DNA from 2 places in the Sanguibacter sp. Z41_6 genome. Region 2 is predicted to be linked to the other one. Evidence: riboswitches for the same ligand, from Rfam matches in the RefSeq annotation. Region 2 holds a riboswitch; the other holds the start of a gene.
The links. A riboswitch is a leader RNA that binds a small molecule or an ion and turns the genes downstream of it on or off. The one in region 2 is predicted to bind S-adenosylmethionine.

Region 1 (4,201 bases), 500 kb from region 2:
GGCATGGTTCCCTGACGGGCCGTTGTCACCGGGTGTCGCTCTCGTCGTCGTGCACGGGGAGACGGCCGAGTACTGGAAGGGGCCGGGCCGTGTCGCGACGGTGCTCAGCCTGCTCAAGGCGAAGAGGAAGGGTGAGCGCTACGACGGTGGCGAGAACGAGACCGTCCACCTCTGACGGGGCCGTGGCGCCGGAGCGTCACGCTCGAGCGGTGACCCAGTCCCGGAGCCCGGACGCGCTCGGGGTCGCGCCGGCGGACTGCGTGATGGTCGGTGACAGTGCCGCCACCGACGTCGAGGGCGCGCTCGCGGCAGGGTGGGACGCGGTGTGGCTCGACCGGCACCGTTCAGTGCTGGCTGCGCACCGGCGCTATCCCGTCATCAGGTCGCTCGTCGAGCTTCCCGCCCGAGTGCGCGCTCGATGTCCTCGATGAGGTCGAGCGGGTCCTCGAGGCCGACGCTCAGGCGCACGGTCGTCTCCGCGATGCCGACGGCGGCGCGCCCCTCGGGGCCGAGCCGCCGGTGCGTCGTCGTCGCAGGGTGCGTGATGAGGGACTTCGCGTCGCCGAGGTTGTTGGAGATGTCGACGATCTCGAGCGCGTCGAGGAACGCGAACGCGCGCTTCTTGGCGGTGTCCGCATCGGTGCCCTCAGGCACCTCGAGGTCGAACGTCACGACCGTGCCGCCACCGGTCTGCTGCTTCCGGGCGAGCTCGTACTGCGGGTGCGACGGCAGGAACGGGTAGCGCACCCGGCTGATCCCGGGCAGGGTCTCGAGGTGCTCGGCGATGCGCAGCGCCGCGGCGGTCTGGGCATGGACCCGCAGGCTCAGGGTCTCGAGTCCTTTGAGCAGCACCCATGCGTTGAACGGGCTGAGGGACGGCCCGGTGTTGCGGATGAACTTCTGCACCGGCCCGTCGATGTACTCCTTCGAGCCGAGGATCGCGCCGCCGAGGACGCGGCCCTGTCCGTCGATGTGCTTCGTGGCGGAGTAGACGACGACGTCGGCGCCGAGCTCGAACGGCCGCTGCAGCACGGGCGTCGCGAACACGTTGTCGAGCACGACGACGGCTCCCGCGGCGTGGGCCAGCTCGCACACGGCCGCGACGTCGACGATGTCCTGCATGGGGTTGGACGGCGTCTCGAAGAAGACGACGTCCGCCGGGGTGGACAGCGCCGCCTGCCACTGGTCGAGCTCGTGGGCGTCGACGTAGTCGACCGTGATGCCCCAGCCGGCGAAGATCTCGTCGAAGATCACGACGGTGGACCCGAAGAGGGCGCGGGCGGACACGATCCGCGATCCCGAGGTCACGAGCGCCGCGAGGGACGTGAACACCGCGGACATGCCCGTCGCCGTCGCGTAGCAGGCCTCGGCGCCGTCGAGCAGGCGCAGGCGCTCCTCGAACATGTGGACCGTGGGGTTGCCGTAGCGGGAGTAGATGAAGTGGTCGACGTCGCCCGCGAAGGCCGCCTCGGCCTCGGCGCCGCTGGCGTAGACGAATCCCTGGGTGAGGAAGAGCGGCTCGGACGTCTCCTCGAAGTTGCTCCGGACCTGCCCGCCGCGCACGGCGAGCGTCGCGGGACGGAGGTCACGGTCGGTCATGACGGTTCCCCGGTGTACGTCGTCGCGGGCAGACCGCGGCGCACCCAGCCGTTGACGGTCCGCTGACCGTAGGCGTCGGTGTCACCCTCGAATCCCTCGAGGACGTTGTACGACGGTCTGAACCCCGCCTCGGTGGCCCGGGTCGCGGCAGCGACGGAGCGGTGGCCGGAGCGGCACAGGAAGACCACCGGGCGCCCGTCGCCCGGCTCCACACCGACGGCCGCGAGCTCGGCGAGGAAGTCCTCGTTGGGTCCGGCCGGGGTCACCCACTGGACGAACGCGACCTCTCGGTCACCGGGGAGCTCGCTCACGTCGGGCACGCCGATCTGGCGCCACTCACCCTCGGTGCGGACGTCGACGAGGACGGCGGCGGGGTTCTCCGCGAGGAGCGCCCAGGCATCGTGGGGTGTGAGGTCTCCGGCGTAGGTCATGGTCGAGGATCACCCGCGACCCCCGCCGTGAGACAGCCCGTCCAGGATGTAAGACAAATGGGGCTCGCGCGTTGACACGTCCTGAGGCGTTCCGGATCCTTGAGACAGGTCACGAGTGCCAGCAGACAGCCCCGGCTTGCTGGCCGGCAACCCTCCTTCCGCGGTGGGGTGCCCCGGGTGAAGACCTGGCCGACGTCGCCCGACGTCGGCAAGCGCGGGGTCTGGTCGTCGTCATCGCTGGTCCCCCAGGAGTTTTCCGGAGGACCACCATGTCGATCGCCACCACAGGATGTCTGCCCGTCGTCGGGTCCGAGACGCGCGTGCCGCTCGTCGACGGCCGGACCGTCGCGTACGCGAACCTCGACTGCGCCGCCAGCGCGCCGGCGCTGCGCGCCGTCGCCGACCGGGTCGCCGAGGTGCTCCCGCTGTACGCGAGCGTGCACCGCGGTGCCGGGTACCTCTCCCAGGTCTCCACCGCCCTCTACGAGTCGGCCCGCCGGACCATCGGCGAGTTCGTCGGCGCCCGCGAGGACGACGTCACGATCATCACGCGCAACACGACCGACTCCCTCAACCTGCTCGCCGGTTGTGTCCCGACGGACGAGTCCGGGACGCCCGGGCGCGTCCTCGTCCTCGACGTCGAGCACCACGCCAACCTCCTGCCGTGGCAGCGCAGCGCCGGGGGCGCGACCGTCCTCACGGGCGAGTCGTCCGTCGCCGCGACGCTCGAGGCGTTGCGCGCCGAGCTCGCTGCCACGCACTATGCGCTCGTCGCCGTCACCGGTGCCTCGAACGTCACCGGTGAGTCGCTGCCGCTCACCGACCTCGTCCGGATCGCCCACGACGCCGGAGCGCGCGTCGCCCTCGACGGCGCCCAGCTCGTCCCGCACCGCCGCTTCTCGCTCGCGGAGACCGGCGTCGACTACGTCTCCTTCTCCGGGCACAAGACGTACGCGCCCTTCGGGTCCGGCGCGCTCGTCGGACGCCGCGACTGGCTCGACGCCGGTGAGCCGTACCTCGCCGGTGGTGGCGCCGTGCGGCAGGTGGGCCTCGTCGACGTCGAGTGGACGACGGCGCCCGCCCGGCACGAGGCCGGCTCGCCCAACGTCGTCGGCGCCGTCGCGCTCGCGGCGGCCTGCGACGCCCTCGCGTCGGTCCCCGCAGCGGAGCTCGAGGCGCACGAGGCGATCCTGCGCGACCGCCTCGTCACCGGCCTCGGAGCGATCCCGGGCGTCGAGGTCGTGCGTGCCTGGGCCGACGCCGTCGACCCAGTGGGTGTCGTCACCTTCTCCGTCGTGGGACACGACCCCGGCCTCGTCGCGGCGTACCTGTCCGCCGAGCACGGCATCGGCGTGCGCGACGGTCGCTTCTGCGCACACCCGCTCCTGTCCCGCCTCGGGTACGACGCCGGAGCCATCCGCGCGAGCGTCGGCGTCGGGACGGTGCTCGAGGAGGTCGACCGGTTGGTCGGGGCGCTCGCGTCCTACCTCGCCGCCGGTCCGACCGTGCAGTACGAGGTCGTCGACGGCTGCTGGGCCGTCGTGGACGACCCTCGTCCGCTGCCGCAGGTGACCGGTCTCACCGGGCTGGTCGGGACGGCGGCCGCGACGCTCGGCGCGGGCGGGTCGGCGTGCGGTCCGGCGCCGGTGCAGGCGATCGTCGCCGAGCTCGCGAACGCCTGAACCCCGCGACCCGGTGACGCTCCCCGGTGACGCTTCCCGGTGACGCTGCGCGGTCCTAGAAGTCCGGGACCGTGATCGGTGGGATCCTCGGGAGCTCGATCGGCGGCACTGTCGTCGAGGGCTCGTGGAAACCGGGCGGGACCGTCACCGTCTCGCCCGAGGTGTCGCGCTCCTCGTCCCCCCAGGCCCGGGTGGCCTCCTGGAGGCGACCGAACGACGTCACGAGCAGAAGGACGAGCAGCACGGTGGCGGTCAGGGCGAGCACAGCGGCCTGGACACGGCGCCACCACCCGGCCTGGTTCCAGCGCTGAAGGACGGCAGCCTCGGCGGTCGCGGTGAGCGCGACGACGGCGACGATGACACCCAGGGCGGACCGGGCAGCGAGGTCCGCAGGTGGGCCGGCATCGGACAGTGCCACGAGCACGAACGGGACGAGCACGACCGGCGTCCACAGAGCTCGACCGGTCCGGTCGGTCACGAGCGTCGTCA
Region 2 (4,201 bases):
GATCGTGTCCGTGACGAGGCCCGGCTCGTCGAGCTGCACCCACTGCGCACCGGCCGCGGCGAGCGCGCGGAGCAGCTCGGCGTAGACCGGGAGCAGGTCGGCGAGCCGCGACAGCGGCCGGAACCCGGCGGGTGCGTCGTCGGCCGCCTTGCTCAGGAGGAGGAACGTCACCGGTCCGACGATCACGGGACGGGTGCTCACGCCGTCGGCGAGAGCCTCGGTGAACTCGGCGACGATCCGGTCGCTGGCGTACCGGAACGTCGTGTCCGGGCCGATCTCGGGGACGAGGTAGTGGTAGTTCGTGTCGAACCACTTCGTCATCTCGAGGGGAGCGTCGTCCCCGGCGCCGCGCGCGACGGTGAAGTAGCCGGCGAGGTCGAGCCGGCCGTCGGCGTCGGCGAGCCCTGCGAACCGCGCGGGGACGGCGCCGACGGTCGTGGCGGCGTCGAGCACCTGGTCGTAGAAGGAGAACGAGCCGGGGACGGCGCCTCCTGCGGCGGGCAGGCCGAGCTCGACGAGGCGGTCCCGGGTCCGCTTGCGCAGGGCCGCGGCGGTCGCCTCGAGGGTGTCGACGTCGGTGCGTCCGGCCCAGAAGGCCTCGACGGCCTTCTTCAGCTCGCGGCGCGGGCCGATCCTCGGGTAGCCGAGGATGGTTGCCGCCGGGAACGGGGCGGGAATGGTCGGTTGTGTCCGGCTTGTCGTCCGGTTCTGGGCATGGGTGTGCTCGTGGTGCGTCATGGGGTCATCCCTAGGAGTTCTGCGCGGCGACCGGGGTCGCAGGCGGGTGGAGTGCTGCTATGGATGCGCCGACCCACGGCCCGCTGGCCAGGTCCGAGCCGGCACCGGAGGCGTCTCCGGTGCTGTGCCCGCCGCCGAGGTGTACGCCCTCGAGCAGGTCTAGTGCGGCTTCGTGCTTGTTGAACGTGTAGATGTGCAGGCCCGGGGCTCCGGCTGCGAGGACGGCGTCCGCGAGGTCCACGGTGGCGCGGATGCCGAGAGTGTGGCGGCGTGCCGGGTCGCTGACCTTCTCGAGGTCGCGGACGACGGCTGCCGGGGCGGGGACGCCGGTGAGGGTCTCGACACGGGCGAGCCGCGCTGGGTCGGTCATGGGCAGGATCCCCGCGAGGATCGGGAGCGTGACGCCCGCGCTGCGGGCGGCGTCCACGAAGTCGATGTACGTGCTCGGCTCGTAGAAGAGCTGGGTCATCGCGAAGTCGGCGCCTGCCCGCTGCTTCTCGAGCAGCCGCTGGACCTCCTGCTCGCGGCTCGTCCCTGCGGCGAGGTTCCCCCCGGGGAACGCCGCGACGGCGATGGTCAGCGGCTGCGCGGCGGACCGCAGCGCGGTGGAGGGGTCCGCGGCGCAGCGCGAGGCCTCGACCTCGCGCAGCAGCGCGACGAGCTCGTCCGAGGAGTTGACGCCGTCGGGGCTGGGGCGCCAGTCGGGCTGGTCGCGCGGGGGGTCTCCCCGGAGCGCGAGGAAGCTGCGCACGCCCTCGGCGAGGAACTCGTCGATGACCTCGGCCACGTTGTCCCGGGACGCCCCCACGCACGTGAGGTGTGCGATGGGCAGCACGGGAGTCTCGCGGATGAGTCGGCTCACCACGGCGCGCGCCGTGGCCCGGTCACCGCCGGCGGCGCCGTAGGTGACGGAGATGAAGTCGGGGCGCGCAGAGACGAGGCGCTCGGCCGTGGCCCAGAACTTCGGTGCCGCGTCGGGGTTGCGCGGGGGCATGATCTCGAACGACACGGTGGGTCGCTCGACCCGGGGTCGTTCGTGGGGCGCACCGCGGTGCGCCGGGGGTACTGCTGCGGAAGCCGTCATGGGTGATCTCCATCGGACCTGGCGTTAGCACCCGCACCCTCAGGAGGCTTCCATTGTGGGGGGTTGCTGCGGCGTCGACGAGCCAGGACTCTCGACCGCTCTGGATGGTTGTCGCCACTGTAGGTCGGCATCCACCAGCTGGTCCAGGACTGTCCATCCGCTGAGACGTCAGGTGGGTCGGTCCTGGGACGCGAGGCGGCGGGACCATCGGGTCCACGGCGGGGCGACCCGCCAGTTCACGGCAAGGGTGCGGAACGCCCAGCGGAAACGCCGTGCCAGGCTCCCGGGGGAGGCGAAGGTCCGCCCCGAGACCCCGACGACGAGGTCGCGGTCGTACCGCACGCGGACAGACGGGTGGAGCTGGAAGCTCAGGTCGGTGTCGTCGTGCACGAGCGGGTCGTCGCGGTGCACCTGGTCGCTCACCTGCGCCCACGTCTGCCGGCGCAGCGCCATGTTGGATCCCCACAGCGGCACCCCGGCGAGGGCGGCGTGCATGCCCCAGTAGTACCCGCGCATGTAGAAGGTCCGCGCTGCGACCCCGCGCAGGCCAGGGAGGTCGTAGAACGTCCCCGCCCCGGTGAGCGCACCGAGGCGCGGGTCGTCGACGAACGCCGCGTGCACCCGCTCCAACCAGTCGACCGGCGGCAGCGTGTCCGCGTCGCACCGGGCGATGACGTCACCGGTCGCGGCGTCGTACCCCGCGGACGCGGCGGCGGGGATCCCGGGGGCGGGCTCGACGACGACGCGAGCGCCTGCAGCCCGTGCCACGTCCGCGCTGTCGTCCGACGACGCGTTGTCGACGACGACGATCTCGTCCGCGAGGTGCGTCTGGCGCGCCAGGGCCTCGAGGCAGCGGGCGAGGAGCTCCGCATCGTCCTTGCACGGGATGACGACGGACAGCCGCAGGCTCACCGGCGGGGCGCCCGTGCGAGCAGGATGCCCGCGAGCAGGGAGCCCAGCCCGCCGGCTGCGAGGTCTCCGAGCGTGTCCTGGTACCCGACGCTGATCGTGTCCTCGACGAAGGTGTGGCCGGCCCACTCGCCGAACTCCCACAGGACGGCGAGCAGCATGCCGATCGCGGTCGTCGTCACGGCGATGCCGAGCCGCGGCCGCCGGAGGACAGTGCTGCCGGGCGGCGCGGCCGGACCCGGCGCGGCCCGGCCCGGCGCCGGCGGTACCGCCCCGACCGCGGCGAGCAGCTCGTAGAGGAGCACGGCGAGCACGCCGTTCGCGACGAGGTGCACGGCGAGGTCCAGCCAGCCGACCGACGTGTACAGGTCGAAGGCGCTGATCCACCCCGCAGCGAGCAGGACGACGCCGTTCGACAGGTCGAGCGGACCGGGCAGCCCCACGGCCCGCGGCACGACGAGGCCGAGGAGGACGAGCGCGAAGAGTGCGACCCCGACGAACCCGAGCCACACGCCAGCGACGACGATGCTCACCGCCCCGGCCGCCCGGAGCCCGTCCGCGACGAGGATGGTGCTGGTCCGCGGTCTGAGGGCCTCGGCGGTGATCACCGGGCAACACTAGCGACGACGGGGGCGGGCTGCCGCGCTCAGCGCCTCACGCGGCGCGGCTCACCCGGCGGGCGCTCACCGTCGTCCGTGCCGTCGTCGGCGGCGAAGAGCAGGTCGGCGAGCTGGACGTGGACGCGCTCGATGTTCGGGATGTCGTGGAGCACGACACCGGCCTTGTCGGTCGCGTCGGAGATGACGAGCGTGCCGCACCCGAGGATGCGGTCGAGCAGCCCCTTCTCGTACGTGACGTCGTTGATGCGGTAGAGCGGGATGTCCCGGCCGGTACGCGTGAGGATGCCGCTGCGGGTGATGAGGCGACGGTTGGTGAGGGTGTAGCGGGAGGTCACCCACCGCAGGAACGGCACGAGCGCCCAGCCGAGGACGGCGACGAGCGCGAGGATGCCGACGGCGAGCTGGAGCCAGCCCTGCGCGTCGCTGTCCGGGATGAGGAGCAGCGCCGCGAGCACGGCCGCGACGGCGAGCACGAGCACGAGAGCCGGACGGAACAGGGCTTTGGCGTGCGTGCGCAGGTTGAGGACGACGTGCTCGCCCTCGCCGAGCGTCTGGCTGATGGTCATGGCGAGCATCCTGCCACCTGCGGGCTCAGGCCCCGGGACACGTGCGGACGCGCGCGGCGCCCACGGCCGAGCAGGGCCTGGCCGCAGGTCTCAGCTCAGCGCCGCGGCGTACCAGCGTCGGTGGGCCTCGGTGAGCCGGAACGCCTCGGTCGGGGGCGTGCCGACGAGGGACCACACGAGGTCCGCGTCGTACCAGTGGTCCTGCGTGAGCAGGGCGAGCTGGTGGTCGCTGACCTGCTCCGTGGGCAGGACGGCGCGCGCCTCGGCCGCGGTGAGGTTCCGCC

Region 1: it holds a riboswitch for S-adenosylmethionine, as region 2 does, so the genes downstream of both, AC54T1_RS01220 (aminotransferase class V-fold PLP-dependent enzyme) here and AC54T1_RS03575 (methylenetetrahydrofolate reductase) in region 2, are expected to answer to the same signal.

Annotation. Positions count from the first base shown of each region.
Region 1 covers NZ_JCAQIF010000001.1:264,145-268,345, reverse strand. The annotation lists gene AC54T1_RS01240 (pyridoxamine 5'-phosphate oxidase family protein) at 1-175, shown strand, start outside; gene AC54T1_RS01235 (HAD family hydrolase) at 90-431, shown strand; gene AC54T1_RS01230 (O-succinylhomoserine sulfhydrylase) at 379-1,599, opposite strand; gene AC54T1_RS01225 (rhodanese-like domain-containing protein) at 1,596-2,030, opposite strand; SAM riboswitch class IV at 2,138-2,251, shown strand; gene AC54T1_RS01220 (aminotransferase class V-fold PLP-dependent enzyme) at 2,300-3,712, shown strand; gene AC54T1_RS01215 (tetratricopeptide repeat protein) at 3,768-4,201, opposite strand, start outside.
Region 2 covers NZ_JCAQIF010000001.1:763,734-767,934, forward strand. The annotation lists gene metE (5-methyltetrahydropteroyltriglutamate--homocysteine S-methyltransferase) at 1-738, opposite strand, end outside; gene AC54T1_RS03575 (methylenetetrahydrofolate reductase) at 749-1,822, opposite strand; SAM riboswitch class I at 1,829-1,933, opposite strand; gene AC54T1_RS03580 (glycosyltransferase family 2 protein) at 1,991-2,734, opposite strand; gene AC54T1_RS03585 (DUF2238 domain-containing protein) at 2,731-3,339, opposite strand; gene AC54T1_RS03590 (PH domain-containing protein) at 3,378-3,917, opposite strand; gene AC54T1_RS03595 (NAD-dependent epimerase/dehydratase family protein) at 4,008-4,201, opposite strand, start outside.